2 regions of the Kribbella sp. NPDC055071 genome follow, and region 2 is predicted to be linked to the other one. Evidence: riboswitches for the same ligand, from Rfam matches in the RefSeq annotation. Region 2 holds a riboswitch; the other holds the start of a gene.
The links. Region 2 has a riboswitch for S-adenosylmethionine ahead of thrC (threonine synthase). Riboswitches for the same ligand answer to the same signal wherever they lie in the genome.
Positions count from the first base shown of each region.

Region 1: it holds a riboswitch for S-adenosylmethionine, as region 2 does, so the genes downstream of both, ACWF4Z_RS11295 (aminotransferase class V-fold PLP-dependent enzyme) here and thrC (threonine synthase) in region 2, are expected to answer to the same signal.

Region 1 covers NZ_JBSGUS010000005.1:200,636-207,919, forward strand. The annotation lists gene ACWF4Z_RS11290 (prolyl oligopeptidase family serine peptidase) at 1-1,029, shown strand, start outside; gene ACWF4Z_RS11295 (aminotransferase class V-fold PLP-dependent enzyme) at 1,048-2,412, opposite strand; SAM riboswitch class IV at 2,429-2,542, opposite strand; gene ACWF4Z_RS11300 (hypothetical protein) at 2,659-3,378, shown strand; gene ACWF4Z_RS11305 (DUF4184 family protein) at 3,311-4,138, opposite strand; gene ACWF4Z_RS11310 (hypothetical protein) at 4,188-4,976, opposite strand; gene ACWF4Z_RS11315 (PadR family transcriptional regulator) at 4,973-5,308, opposite strand; gene ACWF4Z_RS11320 (DNA translocase FtsK 4TM domain-containing protein) at 5,452-7,284, shown strand, end outside.
Region 2 covers NZ_JBSGUS010000006.1:130,908-138,191, forward strand. The annotation lists gene ACWF4Z_RS12655 (DUF6351 family protein) at 1-337, opposite strand, end outside; gene ACWF4Z_RS12660 (zinc-dependent alcohol dehydrogenase family protein) at 648-1,655, opposite strand; gene ACWF4Z_RS12665 (VOC family protein) at 1,660-2,040, opposite strand; gene ACWF4Z_RS12670 (ubiquitin-like small modifier protein 1) at 2,097-2,372, opposite strand; gene thrC (threonine synthase) at 2,369-3,631, opposite strand; SAM riboswitch class I at 3,645-3,782, opposite strand; gene ACWF4Z_RS12680 (DNA-3-methyladenine glycosylase family protein) at 4,076-4,927, opposite strand; gene ACWF4Z_RS12685 (Fic family protein) at 5,053-6,213, opposite strand; gene ACWF4Z_RS12690 (hypothetical protein) at 6,468-6,785, shown strand; gene otsB (trehalose-phosphatase) at 6,751-7,284, opposite strand, start outside.

The DNA.
Region 1 (7,284 bases), on a different contig from region 2:
GCGCAGCCGGTGCTGACGCTCTATGCCCTCGACGGCTCCAACGCACGCGTCATCGACGTACCAGGCGGGGGAGTGGTGGGTCTCAACGCCAGCCCTGAGTACGACGAACTCTTCATCGGCCTGTCGACGACGACGGACCCCACGGTGTCGTACGTCGTCGCGACCGAGTCCGGCGCCGTCCGTGCCCTGCCCGAGCTCGTCCGCGGCTCGGGTGGCTTCACCTCGCCGTCGGTCACAGTGACGCGCGGCCTCGACCCGGTCCGCGAAGTGCCGTACTTCCTCGTCACTCGCTCCGATCTGGACTTCTCCACACCACGACCCACCCTGCTCTACGGGTACGGCGGCTTCCGTATCCCAACGCTGGCCGAGTACCGGCCGGGCTGGCCGGCCTGGCTCGCGGCCGGCGGAGTGCTGGTGATCGCGAACCTCCGTGGCGGTGGCGAGTACGGCAGCGAGTGGCACGACGCGGGACGCCTGAAGAACAAGCAGAACGTCTTCGACGACCTCATCGCGATCGCTGAGCACCTCCGCGACACCGGAATCACCACGCCCGCGCAGCTCGCGATCCACGGCCGCAGCAACGGCGGTCTGCTCGTGGGTGCGGCCATGACTCAGCGGCCGGACCTCTTCGCGGTCGCACTGCCCGGTGTGGGTGTCTTGGACATGCTGCGGTTCCACCTGTTCACAGTGGGCGCGGCATGGGCGTCGGACTTCGGGCATCCCGACGATGCGTCGCAGTTCGAGGATTTGCTGGCGTATTCGCCATTGCATCGAGTCAAGGACGGGACGGCGTACCCGGCGACGCTCGTGGTCACAGGTGATCACGACGACCGGGTGGTGCCGTTGCACAGTCACAAATTCATCGCTGCTCTGCAGCACGCCCAGTCCGCGTCCGCACCTGTCTTGACCCGAGTGGAGGTCAACACCGGGCACGGCTTCGGGAAACCCGCCGCGATGATCGCGTCGGAGTGGGCAGACCTACTGGCGTTCGCTGCTCACCATGTAGGTCTCGTACCTCCTGAGCAGTAGGAGGGCTGCTGGCGGCGACTACCAGATCTGTGGGGCCTGGAGGTCCCGCGGGTCTTCGGTCGGCTGACAGCCGCGGTCGGTGTCCTCGTACTCCGACCGCGGTCCGCTGGTGGACAGCGTCCGTACGGCGTTCACGAGGCGGTCCACGTGCTCACGCGTCGTCCCGAGGCCGAGGCTCGCGCGCACCGCGGTGCCGTGCTCGGGGGAGTCGGCGAGCAGGTGTCCGACCAGCGGGTGCGCACAGAACTTGCCGTCCCTGACGCCGATGCCGTACTCGGCGCTCAGCGCCGCGGACACGAGCGTCGAGCTCAGACCCTTGATGGTGAAGCACACCGTGCCGACTCGGTCGGCTTCCTCGCCGAAGATCGAGTACGTCGTGACGCCGGGAAGCTGAGCGAGTCCGGTGCGCAGGCGCGCCAGCAGGCTGCGTTCGTGCTGCTCGATCGCGTCGCGGTACTTGCTGATCGTGGCACACGCACTCGCCAGCGCAATGGCTCCGATGACATTGGGGGAACCGCCTTCGTGCCGCGCCGGGCCGGTGGCCCAGACCACGCCGTCGCTGGTGACCGCAGTGGTCGCGCCACCGCCGTACAGGTACGGGTCGGCGGCGTCGAGCCAGTCCGCCCGGCCGATCAGCGCACCGGCGCCGTAGGGCGCGTAGAGCTTGTGGCCGGACAGAGCGACCCAGTCGATGTCCAGCGCGGCGATGTCGACCAGGCGGTGCGGCGCGAGCTGTGCAGCGTCGAGGCAGACCCGCGCACCGTGCGCCTTGGCGACTGCGGCGATCTCTGCGATCGGGAAGATCTCTCCGGTCACGTTGGACGCGCCGGTGACGACGACCAGCCGCGGACCTTCCGGTGCGGCGCGCAGTGCGTCGGCGACGTTCGTCACGGCCTCGCTTGCCGAGCTCGGCGCGGCCAGCCGCACCGTCTGGTCGGCAGGCCAGGGGAGGAGCGCGGCGTGGTGCTCGGACTCGAAGACGATGACGGTCGCGTCGGCCGGCACGGCGTGGGCGAGCAGGTTGAGTGCGTCCGTGGTCTGCCGGGTGAAGATCACCTGGTCGTCAGCACGCGCTCCGACGAACGTGTGCACCTCGGCGCGGGCACGCTCGTACCACTGCGTGGTGATGCGGGAGGCATAGCCGTTGCCGCGGTGCACCGACGCGTACGACGGCAGTGCGGCCTCGACGCTGGCCCGCACCGACTCCAGACATGGCGCACTGGCGCCGTGGTCGAAGTTCGCGTAGTCCGTGACCCGGCCGTCGGCCAGCGGGACCAGCAGGTCCGAACCGACCGTGCTGGGGATGGTGCCGGTGACGAGCCGGGTGACCGTCGGCCGCGGCGTCGTCGTACTGGCCGGCTCGAGGATGGAGAGAATCGACATGCTGGTGCTCCCAGGAAATCCGCGCTTGCCGAGCGGCGTATCCGCACGGCCTGGTCTTCATCCGGGGCACCCCACCGCGGAGGAGGGTTGCCGGCCAGCGAGCCGGGGCTTGACGCTGGCACTCATGACCTGCCGAGAACGGTAACGAACGGGCCACGGTCAACGCCAGTCCGATCTCATTTACTGAGATATGCAGACGCATGATGAGATCGCAACCAATCGGGGGAGTGCCGCGTCCGATCGGGCATGTGGTGGAAGAAGGCTGACTGCCCGGTCGGTGAGACCGAGCGGCTGTGGATCGACGAGTCGCTCGACTGGTTCGTCACGGAGTTCGGGGACAAGGCTCTGCGGCGGCCGGTCGTCGTACCCGAGGCGTCGTGGTTCCCGGCCGGCTACAGCGGCTCGGAGGACGACGTACGGGCCGTGTTTCTGAAGCTGTGCGACGACCTGGAGGTTCCTGCGGGCCGTGTGCGGCTGGAGCTCGAGCCGGTGGAGCTCCTCGACAACCTGCCGATGGTCAACCGTGCGTCCAGCGGCGCGATCGCGCATTGGCGGCAGCGCGACGGCGTGACCGTGGTGGCGGTCGACATGAAACAGGCCTTGCGGCCGGTCGCGCTCGTTGCCACATTGGCGCACGAACTGGGCCACGAACGCCTGCTGGGGGAGGGCCGGATCGACAAGGACCGCCGCGACGGCGAACCCTTGACCGACCTCTTCACGGTCTTCTTCGGATACGGCATCTTCAGTGCGAACGCCGCCTTCGACGTCTATCGCAACGAGACTCACTACGGGACCAGCCGCCTCGGCTACCTGACCGAGGCGATCTACGGCTACGCCCTGGGTCGGTATGCCTGGCTGCGAGGCGAGAAGGACCCGTCCTGGGCGGGTCGCCTGGACGTCAATCCGCGGGAGTGGGCGAAACAGAGCCTTCGCTACTTGGCCGCAGTCGGCGCCAACCAGTGGTGAGGTGCCATCCGGCCGCGTAGAGCAGCAGGGCGATCGCGAACGAGGCGCCTGCCCGTTTCGCTGCTCCGGTGAGTACTCCTTCGGCGACGGCACCCCACGAGGCTTTGAGCGTCGTCTCGGGGTACGTCGTACTGGTGACTCCGTTGCCCTCGTCAACCGTGGTCGGGTGGCTGTAGTCAACGACGGTCGTGGTCCGGTAGGCGTTGTAGTCGTGGTGGACCAGGGCGAGTCCTCCTAGCACCGGCACCGCAAGCAGCAGTGTGACCACGACACGCTGCAGCCCTCTCGAAGGTTTGCGGTGCTTCCAGAGGTACCAGCCGACAACGACGAGACCGAACGCCGTACTCGCGTACTGCAGCAACCGGCTCGGCAGGAAGTCGAGGTCGGTCAGCGCATCCCAGAGCAGATGCGTGGCGATGCCGATCAGAGCGGACACGATCAGCCAGCCGACGTACTGGATGTTCTTCGGGCGGTCCGGCGTTTGGGGGCTGATGCCCACCGCTTTGGCGACTGGCGCCTGGACGAACCACCATGCGGACGCCAGCAGGACGGCGTACAGCAGGTCGATCGGCACGCCGCTGAGTGAGTGGGTGTGGGTGGCGTTGACGAACGGTTCGTACCAATCACCCGCGCTGGTGGCGGAGACGCCGGCGAAGTACGGCACATCCGGCGCCATTGCGCCCGCGACCAGGGCTGCCGGGACGAACGGCCGACGCATGAGCGGCAGCACTGCGGCCGGGTGGGCCAGGGTGAAGGGCATCTGAGGATCTTCTCTGCGCGCGGATAGTACGTAGCAGAGAATACTCACTTCAACGGACTATTGCGAACCAGCCATTCGTCAGGGCGTGCGCCAGCAACAACGGCGATGCCACAGCCACAGCCACCGCTACCAGCGCCGCCCGCTCGCGCAGTGCAAGAACGCAGCCGGTGACGGCAGCGACCAGCAGGGGCCAGGTGCCGTAGTCCGTGCTCACCACGAAACCCCTGGTCAGCACCAGCGCGGCGGGGAACCAGGCGATGGCCGCCATGGCTCCGGCGACCACCTTCCGGTCGCCACGGCGATCGGGAGGGCCGGCAACGAGCACGGCCGCGGTCAGGACGGCCGCGATCGCCTGGAACGGGCCGTCGTCGTACAACGCCGGCTTTGCTGTCCACTCGACGGCGAAGCCCAGCAATCCGATCACAGCCACGACCATGCCCTGCCGCCACCACCTGATCAGCGCCATCGATGCGCCCACGGCCGCCATCGCCAGGAACAGCACGTTGAGCGCCTGCGGAGCGTCAATCGTGATCAGTTGGCTCCAGGTCGGTCCCGGTGAGATCGCGACTCCGGCGTACCAGCGCATCAGGTGGATTCCGCCGTACGACGCCGTTGCGGCCAGCGCGAACGGCGCTGCGAGTGCGAAGAACCGCCCTGCGGTTGAGGCGGAATCCAGTCCGAGCCGGACGCGCAGAGCGTGGGCGATCAGGTCCACGTCCGCCAGCAGCCTCCCGATGCGTGGCAGATCCGTCGTGAGCTCGCGGTGGACGTCGAGGATCTCGCGGCCGTGCGCGGCTCGGTAGCCGGCCGGATACAGCCGGAGAAGGGGATCGGTCACGTGGCAGGCGCCGTCCCGGTGGCCAGCCGCCGCCGGACCTCGCGGGCGGTCGCGGCCAGCCGCTCGGCCTCCGCCTCGAGACGCACTCGCCCGGTAGCGGTCAGTGCGAAGATCCGGCGCGCCCGGCCGTCCACGATCTCCTCACGCTCCACCTCGATCAGGCCGTCGGCCATCAGCCGGTCCAACGCGCCGTACAGCGCGCCGGTCCGCGGCGTCACCCGGCCGTCCGTGATCGACTTGACCTCCTGGGCGATCGCATAGCCGTGCCGCGACTCGTTCGCGAGTGCCGTCAGCAACAGCAACGCCAGCTCCTGCATCCCTCGGTCAGTCATGCGAACAGAATATTCCGTCCAACGGACAGTGGGGAGTTCGCGCTCCGGTTGAGGCGGTTGGGGCCTGTGATGCTACGGATGGGGCAGCGTGATCGGCGTGTGACACGTGGGACTCGAGTGGTAGTCGGGGTAGCCTGGTGGATATGGCGACCCGCACGTCTTCCCCGGCGCGGGCGCAGAAGTCGGCAGCCAAACGGCCGAGCACGGCCCGTTCGGCGGCTGGTGGACGCTCCCGGCCGTCCGGCGCCCAGAAGCGTGGGCAGAGCTCGAAGCGCTCCGGAGGTTCCTCCGCCGCGCGGACCAGCACGCCCAAATCCACCGGGGCGGGCCCGTTCGCGGCCGCCATGATCGCTGTCGGCCGCGGCGTGGTGAAGGTCTGGATAGGCATCGCGCACCTGATCGGCAGCATGGTCCGCGGCATCGGCAACGGCGCGCGTGACCTCGACCCGGAGCACCGCCGCGACGGTGGCGGCCTGTTCCTGATCGGTCTGGCCGTCGTGGTGGCCGCCGCGATCTGGTGGCACCTCCCCGGCGCCGTCGGTAACGGCATCCGCACCGTCGTCGGTGGCAGCGTCGGCATGCTCGGCTGGGCCGTCCCACTGATGCTGCTGTTCGTCGCGATCCGCACCCTGCGCCACCCGGACCGCAACGGCCCGGCCGGACGCCAGGTGATCGGCTGGACCGCAGTCTCCCTCGGCGTGCTCGGCCTGGTGCACATCGCCAACGGCCTGCCCCGACCGAGCAACCCGGCCGACGCCCCACTGCAGGACGCCGGCGGCGCGATCGGGTACGTCGTCTCGTCCCTGCTGTCGGACCTGCTCACGCAGTACGTCGCCGCCCCGCTGCTGGTGCTGCTCTCGATCTTCGGTGCGCTCGTCATCACGGGCACCCCGGTGTACGCGATCCCGCTGCGGTTCCGCGCGGCGTTCGACGTACTGATGGGACGTACGGCGCTGCCGGAGGACGCACCGTCGGTCGTGGCAGCACCGACCGATGACACCGTTCGCCTGACCCGCAAGGAGCGTCGGGCCAAGGCGGCCGCGGGCGGCTCTGCTTCCGACGAGGAGGACGGCGAGCCGACCGTCAAGCCGTACGACTCGCCAGTGCTCGAGGGACGCGAGATCTCCAAGCGCGGGCGCAAGACCAAGGCTGCAGTAGCTCCAGACGAGGACGCCTACGACGTCGACGCGGACGCGGACGCCGGTGCGGCTGCCGCGTCTGTTGTAGCCCTGCCGGCGAAGCAGGACTCGCCGCCTGAGCCACCGCCGCACACGCCGCTGCCACAGCGGGTGGAGCAGCTCAGCCTCTCCGGCGACATCACCTACACACTTCCGGACGGGCAGATCCTCAAGCCCGGTTCGGTGCACAAGGCACGGACCAAGGCGTCCGACCAGGTCGTCGACCGGCTGACCGAGGTGTTCGACCAGTTCGGGATCGACGCGCAGGTCACCGGCTACACGCGTGGCCCGACAGTCACCCGGTACGAGGTCGAGCTCGGCTCGGCGGTGAAGGTCGAGAAGGTCACCGCGCTCTCGAAGAACATCGCCTACGCGGTCGCGTCGGCCGACGTGCGGATCCTGTCGCCGATCCCGGGGAAGTCCGCGATCGGTATCGAGATCCCCAACACCGACAAGGAGATCGTCAGCCTCGGCGACGTGATCCGCTCGGCCACCGCGCGCAACGATCACCACCCGATGGTGGCCGGACTCGGCAAGGACGTCGAGGGCGGCTTCGTGGTCGCGAACATGGCGAAGATGCCGCACCTGCTGGTCGCGGGCGCGACCGGCTCGGGTAAGTCGTCGTTCGTCAACTCGCTCATCACCTCGGTGCTGATGCGGTCGACGCCGGACGAGGTGCGGATGATCCTGGTCGACCCCAAGCGGGTCGAGCTGAACAACTACGAGGGCATCCCGCACCTGATCACGCCGATCATCACCAACGCGAAGAAGGCGGCCGAGGCGCTGCAGTGGGTCGTC
Region 2 (7,284 bases):
CGGAGAACACCGGCCCGGACAACGGATAGTTCCTGACCCGGAGCGACGAACCTGCGGCGGTCAACACGTTCTCGCCGTTCCGCAGCCCCTTCACCAGACCAAGAAACGTCCCGTCCGGCTGCTCGACGAACCCCGAACTGACATCACGCCCGTTGGCCCGGACGGTCGCCGGCCGGCTGAGCCGCACCAACACGTCCCCACCACTGACAAACTCAGCCCTCGTATTCGAGACCACCGAGATCGACACCGGCGCCCCGTCTTCAGTCGCCACCGCCGACCCAGGCGCCGCAACCACCAAACCCAACGCCACCAACGCAGCCCACCAGGATTTACTCACGCCCCGCACGGTAGTAATCGCTCCCAGTCTCCACCACCTCCACATGGAGACCGACCTCCAACCCCCCGCGCGCCAAACCGGAGGCTCCTACGCCCCGCCCACCACGCGCGCGACCGACCCGCCTCGTCCCTCCCGCGGGCACCCGCCGTCCACCAACCCGACTTTGTGCACCAAATCCGTACTTTCACGCCCGGTCCGTGCGGACCTGGTGCACAAAGTCGGCGCTACGACGCCTGCGGCGGCGAGTCCGTGGGGCGGGGTCGCGGCGGCGGGTGCGGTGGGTAGGGGCGGGGTCGCGGAGGCGGGTGCGCTACGGGGTGATGATGGTGATGCCGGGTTGGGTGTTGTCGGCCAGGGCGGCAGGGGCTTCGGCGAGGGTGATGGTGCGGGTGATCAGCGCGGCGGGCTTTAGGTTGCCTTGGGCAACTAGGGTGAGCATTTCGGGGTAGGCGTGGGCGGGCATGCCGTGGCTGCCCAGCCATTGGAGTTCTTGGGCGATGAGGCGGCTCAGGTCTAGCTGGACGCCGCCTGGGAGGAGGCCGACCTGGAGGTGGCGGCCGCGGGGGCGGAGGGAGAGGAGGGCTTGTTGGATCAGGTCGCTCGAGCCGAGTGCGTCCATGGTGACGTGGGCTCCACCCAGGGCGCGGAGGTCGTCGACCGTGGTGGACGAGGCTTGCAAGGTGTGGGAAGCGCCGTACGCACTCGCGAGTGACAACGCAGCCGGATTGGTGTCGATGGCAACGACGCGAGCACCCGACGCGGCGGCGATCATGACCGCGGAGAGGCCGACGCCGCCGCAGCCGAAGATGGCGACGGTTTCACCGGCGACGACACGACCGATTTGGCGGATCGCCCGGAACGACGTCGCGAATCGGCACCCCAGACCCGCCGCAGTGGCAAAGTCCAGCTCGTCCGGCAGCCGGACCAGGTTCACCTCCGCATACGGTACGGCGACGTACTCGGCGAACGAGCCCCAATACGTGAACCCAGGCTGCTCCTGGTTCGGGCAGACCTGCTGATTGCCTTCGCGGCACTGCTCGCACACGCCACACGCGCAGATGAACGGCGTCGTGACCCGGTCCCCGACCGACCACCCGCGCACACGCGCGCCGACGGCGGCAATCGTCCCGGCCAGCTCGTGCCCCGGCACATGCGGCAACACGATGTCCGCATCGTGACCCATCCACCCGTGCCAGTCGCTACGACACAATCCGGTCGCCTCGACCTTCAGTACGACGGAACCCTCGGCCGGCTCGGGGTCTGGAACCTCCTGTACGACGGGAAGTACGCCGTACCTCTCGATCACCACTGCGCGCACTGCGTCAGCCTACGCAGAACTCGTTCCCCTCGGGGTCGAGCATCACGATGTGACCGAGCTGATCCCCGTAGAACTCCTCACGCACCTGCACAGCGCCCAACCCGACCAGCTCCGCAGCCTTCGAGCGCATCCGCTCCCCGGAGGCCTCGGTCCGTAGGCCGGGCCCGGCCACCCGGATGTCGATGTGCAGCCGGTTTTTCGCCGTCTTCGGCTCGGGCACCCGAGCGAACCCGATCGCCGGCAGCTCGTCGTCGGGGTCGATGATCGACGCCCGGTCCGGCCCGTCGAACCCGGGCTCCAGCACATAACCGAGCGCTGCGGCCCAGAATCTCGCGAGCGGTTGTGGGTCCGCGGCGTCACGGCCGATCGTCCATTTGGTCGCCATACCGACCGACGATAACGATGGTTCCGGACGTTCCACGCCCGGAACCATCACGAATTTCAGCCGCCTGCAACCGCCGGGATGATCGAGACCTGACCGCCGTCCTTGATCGCGGTCCCCAGCCCGTCGGCGAACCGTACGTCGTCATCGTCGACGTACACGTTCACGAACCGGCGCAGCTCACCCGCCTCGTCCAGCACCCGGCTCTTGATCCCCGGGTACGACGTGTCCAGCGAGTCGAGCACCTCACTCAGCGTCGAGCCCTCGGCGGAGACCTCGGAGACACCCTTGGTGTACGGGCGCAGGATGGTCGGGACGCGAACACTCACACTCACTGCAGGCCTGCCTTCACGAAGGCGTCGTACGACGCGGGGATGGTCACCTTCGGGCCGACCCGGTCGGCCACGGCGTCGAGGGTCTTCAGGCCGTCACCGGAGTTGATGATGACGGTCTCGGCGTCCGGGTCGAGCTGTCCGGTCGCGATCAGCTTCTTCAGGGTCGCGACGGTCACCCCGCCCGCGGTCTCGCCGAAGATGCCTTCGGTCCGGGCCAGCAACTGGATGCCCTCGATGACTTCCTCGTCGCTGACGTCCTCGATCGCACCGCCGGTACGGCGAGCCACGTCGAGGACATAGGGTCCGTCCGCCGGGTTGCCGATGGCGAGCGACTTCGCGATCGTGTCCGGCTTCACCGGCTTGACGACGTCGTACCCGTCGCGGAACGCCTGGGCGACGGGCGAGCAACCGGTCGCCTGAGCGCCGTACACCTTGTAGTCGGTGGCGTCGACCAGGCCGAGTTTGCCCAGCTCGGTGAAGCCCTTGTCGATCTTGGTCAGCTGCGAACCGGACGCGACCGGGATCACCAGCTGCTGCGGGATCCGCCAGCCGAGCTGCTCGGCGATCTCGAAGGCGAGGGTCTTGGAGCCTTCGGAGTAGTACGGCCGGACGTTGACGTTGACGAACGCCCAGCCCTCCTCCTCACCGGCGATCTCGGAGGCCAGCTTGTTCACGTCGTCGTAGTTACCCTCGACCGCGACCAGCGTCCCGCCGTATACGGCAGTCGTGATCACCTTCGGGCGCTCGAGGTCGTGAGGGATGAAGACGACCGAGCGGATACCGGCCCGGGCGGCGGCCGCGGCGACGGCGTTGGCCAGGTTGCCGGTGGAGGGGCAGGCGAAGACCTTCAGGCCGAGCTCGCGGGTGGCGCTCAACGCGCTCGCCACGACCCGGTCCTTGAAGGAGTGGGTCGGGTTGCCGGAGTCGTCCTTCACCCACAGCTTGCGCAGGCCGAGCTCGCGGGCGAGGTTCTGCGCGTCGACGAGCCGGGTGTAGCCGGGCTCGGTGTTCGGGAAGCTGGCCACGTCGACGGGGACGGGCAGCAGCGGTTGGTAGCGCCAGATGTTCTTGGGGCCGGCTTCGATCTGCTCACGCGTGATGGTCGGGTACTCGTACCCGACCTCGAGTGGACCGAAGCACTCCATACAGGCGTAGAACGGACCGAGCGGCGACTTCGCTCCACAGGCGCGACAGCTCAGGTGCGTACCGTTGCCGAAGGCACCTTCACGGATGGTGTGCGTTGCGGTGCTGAGGCTCATGACGGAGTTTCCCTCCTCATCTTCCCCGGCCGGATCTCGGACGGGACGGATTTGGCACCGTTCCGCCGCGAGCGACCCGGGACCGGGTCCTCAACGGGGAGGGTTGCCGGGACGTCAACGGGCCGTTTCCCTCAGTCCCTCTGGATGAGCTCCCCCGAGATTACCCAATCGGGTCCACATTGTGTCCCGCGTTCCCACCATCCGAGACAGCCGATCTCACCGTCACCCACCTCGGCGCCACCCTCAAACCCCCACCAACCCCAGACCCCGTCCGTTCCCGTCCGCTCCCCGTCCCGTCCCGGGGATTTGCCTGGCAGACCCACCAAGTCGGAGGTTCCACACCCACATCACGGGTATGGAACCCCCGAACTCATGGGTCTACCAAGCAAATTGGTGGGTCAGCCAGGCAAATCAGCGTTGCCGGAGGGCCAGGGGTGCTGGGGGTCAGCGGAGCCGGTGGGTGGCGCCGGGGGTGTGGGTGGGGAGGGACTTGCGGGGGCCGTGGCGTGGGTGGTGGATGCCGGCCATGTCCAGCAGGCGTTGGACGCGGAAGCGGTGACCGCGGTACGGCTCGATCAGCTCGGCGCAGCCCTCGTCGTCGAGCTCCTCGCCGATCAGCGCGTACGAGACGTCGCGCGAGACGTGATAGTCCGCGAACGAGAACGCATCCGCGTCACCATGCGCCCGCTGCCTCACCTCCGCGGCGGTCCACACTCCAACACCAGGCAGCGACCGCAGCCGGCGCTCGATCTCGGCCGAATCGCTCAACTCCAGCGTCCGCTCCAACGCCTTCGCCCGCGTCGCCGCCGTCACAACCACGCGCGAACGACGGCCCTCGACACCAGCCCGCAACCACTGCCACGACGGAATCAACCGCCAGTCCTCCGGCGCCGGCGGCACCATCATCGCGCGTCCCTCGGGACCACCTGGGCCCGGCGCGGGTTCGCCGTACTCGCGCAGCAGCACCCGCCAGCCCCGGAACGCCTCCTTGCCGGTGACGACCTGCTCGATCCCCGCAGCGGCCATCGCCTCGAACACCGCCCGCGTCCGCGGCACCCGCACATCAGGGAACCGCCGCGCCGCATCCACCAACGCCCGATGCTCCGGCAACGGCTCGAACCCTTCCCAACTGTCCTTGTCCCCCAACAACTCCGGCACCCCGTCGAGCGCCCACTCCGCCCCCGCACCCCAAGCCTCGGCCTCAACAGCTCCCGCGTACGGCGTCAGCCGCAACAACACCGGCCCTTCGGGCGTCCGAGTAGCCCGCCACACCGTCCGCCGCCCAGCATCAAACACATACGCCGGGTCCCCGGGCCCCTTCCGCAACCCCCCAATCACCGAATGCGGATCCACCACCCGCCCAGCCCGCCAAACCCGCACCACCGAACTCACCCGCCCAGTGTTACGCACCCCGCCGACAACTACCCGAGGACGGTAGGCACTCCGGCCAGCCGCTCACGCATCCACGGATACGGATCGACCAGTGGATCTCGGACGGAGAGGGTGTTCTGCACGACCTCCGCGAGACGCTCACCCATCACGTAGTGCCGCCCCTTGGTCTCGCCGACAGCTCTCAGCAGCCCAAGCTCGGTGAGCCTGGTCAGATCGCGGGTTGCAGTCCGCTCCTCGATCCCGGCCCGGCGCACGTACGTCGAACGCCGCATCCTGAAGCCGAGCGACGCGTCGAAGAGCTCGTCGGCGACACGTTCGGCCAGGCCGTGCTTCTCGATCAACTCGTCGAACGCCAACCACAGCTTCCCGGCCTCGCGATACCGCCTGCGGACGGTCTGCGCCTGGATGTGGTGTGCGCGCAGGTTGAACTTGACCCACAGAGCCGCCGACCGGTCCGGATGCCATGCTCCAGCGCCGGTCGCAGCCAGCACCCGGTAGTAGTCCTCGGTGTTGCTCCCCAGCCATTCCTCGATACTGGAGAACGCCGGCTCGCCGATGCCGCCCCGGGACAGGACCAACGTCTGCAGCGCTCGCGCCATCCGGCCGTTTCCGTCGCGGAACGGGTGGATCATCACGAGATTGAGGTGTGCCATCGCCGCACGCACGAGCGGGTCCGCCGCATCACCGGCGAGGCGATCCATCAGCTCCCCGACAAGGTCAGGGACTTTCTCGGCCGGCGGACCTTCGTAGACGTTCACTCCAGTAGTCTCGTCGTGCACGTAGACGGCGCCCTGACGGTAGCTGCCCGGACTCTTCGACAGGTCGTGGCTGAGCATCATGAAGTGCATGCCACGAACAGCGGACACATCCAGCCGGAAGTCCGCATCCTGCGCCATCGCCAGCACATATCCGAGCGCCTGCCGATACCCCCGGATCTCGGCGAACGTGAGCTCGTCGGCACTGAGCGCTTCTTCGTCGTCCAAGGCGGCCGCAGCGTCGTCGAGGTTCACGTCGTACCCCTCGATGCTGTTGGAGCCCTGGATCGCCCGAGCCAACATGCTCCGCCGCAGTCCGCCGGCCCAGCTCCGAGGCACGCGCAGGATGTCGGTGAGTTCGGCACGGAGCGCATAGATCTGCCCGAGGACCTGCTGATCCTCGGGATCCGGCTCCGGCGTGCTGTAAATCGTCATGACCCCACTGTCCTGATGTCTTAATTCTTAGGACATCTTAGCCGCATGTCCTAAGAATTACGACATTGGGACAAGAGGTGCCGGCTGAGCTGATACTGAGATGTATGAGTGGGTGGCAGTGGGTGAAGGTGGTGGGGAATTTTCTTAATTTGAGCACTGTGGTGGGGGTTTTGGTGGGGGCGGTTGGGCGGGTGGAGTTCAGTCGGGGGCCTCGGGGGCTGGTGTTCGGGAACGGGTACAAGTTGCGGTTTCCGGTGGCGGGGGCTTTTACGATCGGGAACGTCGTGCTCAGCAAGCACCCGCGGGCGTACTTCGACAATGCGGCCCTGGTGCGGCATGAGGAGCGGCACTCGTGGCAGTACTTCTGCTTGATCGGCTTGCCGATGCTCCCGTTGTACGTCGTTGCCGTGGTGGTCTCGTTCGTGCTGACCGGGGATCCGGCGTCGCGTAACTTCTTCGAGCGGTTGGCCGACCTCAAGGAAGGTGGCTACGTGGAGCGGCCGATTCGGCCCATCGGCAAGACGGTGACGCAGGCGTTCAGCGGGCTGCGATCGCGTCCGAAAGGGCCGTGAGGACAGTCACCACGCCGTCCGGGTCGTCGACGACGATGTCGGCGGCTTGGATCAGCTCAGTGGCGTTGGACGAGCGAGTAGCGACCAGTACGGCGCGGAGTCCGGTCTTGCGATGCTCTTCGACCGCCCGGAACGCAGCCAGGTCGCCCAGGTCGTCACCGGCGTACAGGATCGACTTTGCACCGGTTGAGTCGAGCAGCCGACGCAGTGCGACGCCCTTGTCGATGCCTGGTGGTCTGAGCTCCAGGACCAGGTTGCCGGGCTCCAGGCGCAGCTCAGACGATTCAGCCAGCGCAGTGAGCGGCGTACGCAGTCTTTCCAGCGCACCGGCCGGATCGGCCAGCCGACGGGTGTGGACCGCGAGCGAGCTCTCTTTGTCCTCCACGAACGCATCCGGCAGCCCAACCTCGGCCAGCAGCCCAGGCAGCCGATCACGCGCGGCAGCAACACCAGGAGGCACGGCGTCGCTCGTGATCGTCCCTGTCGACGCGTCCCACTG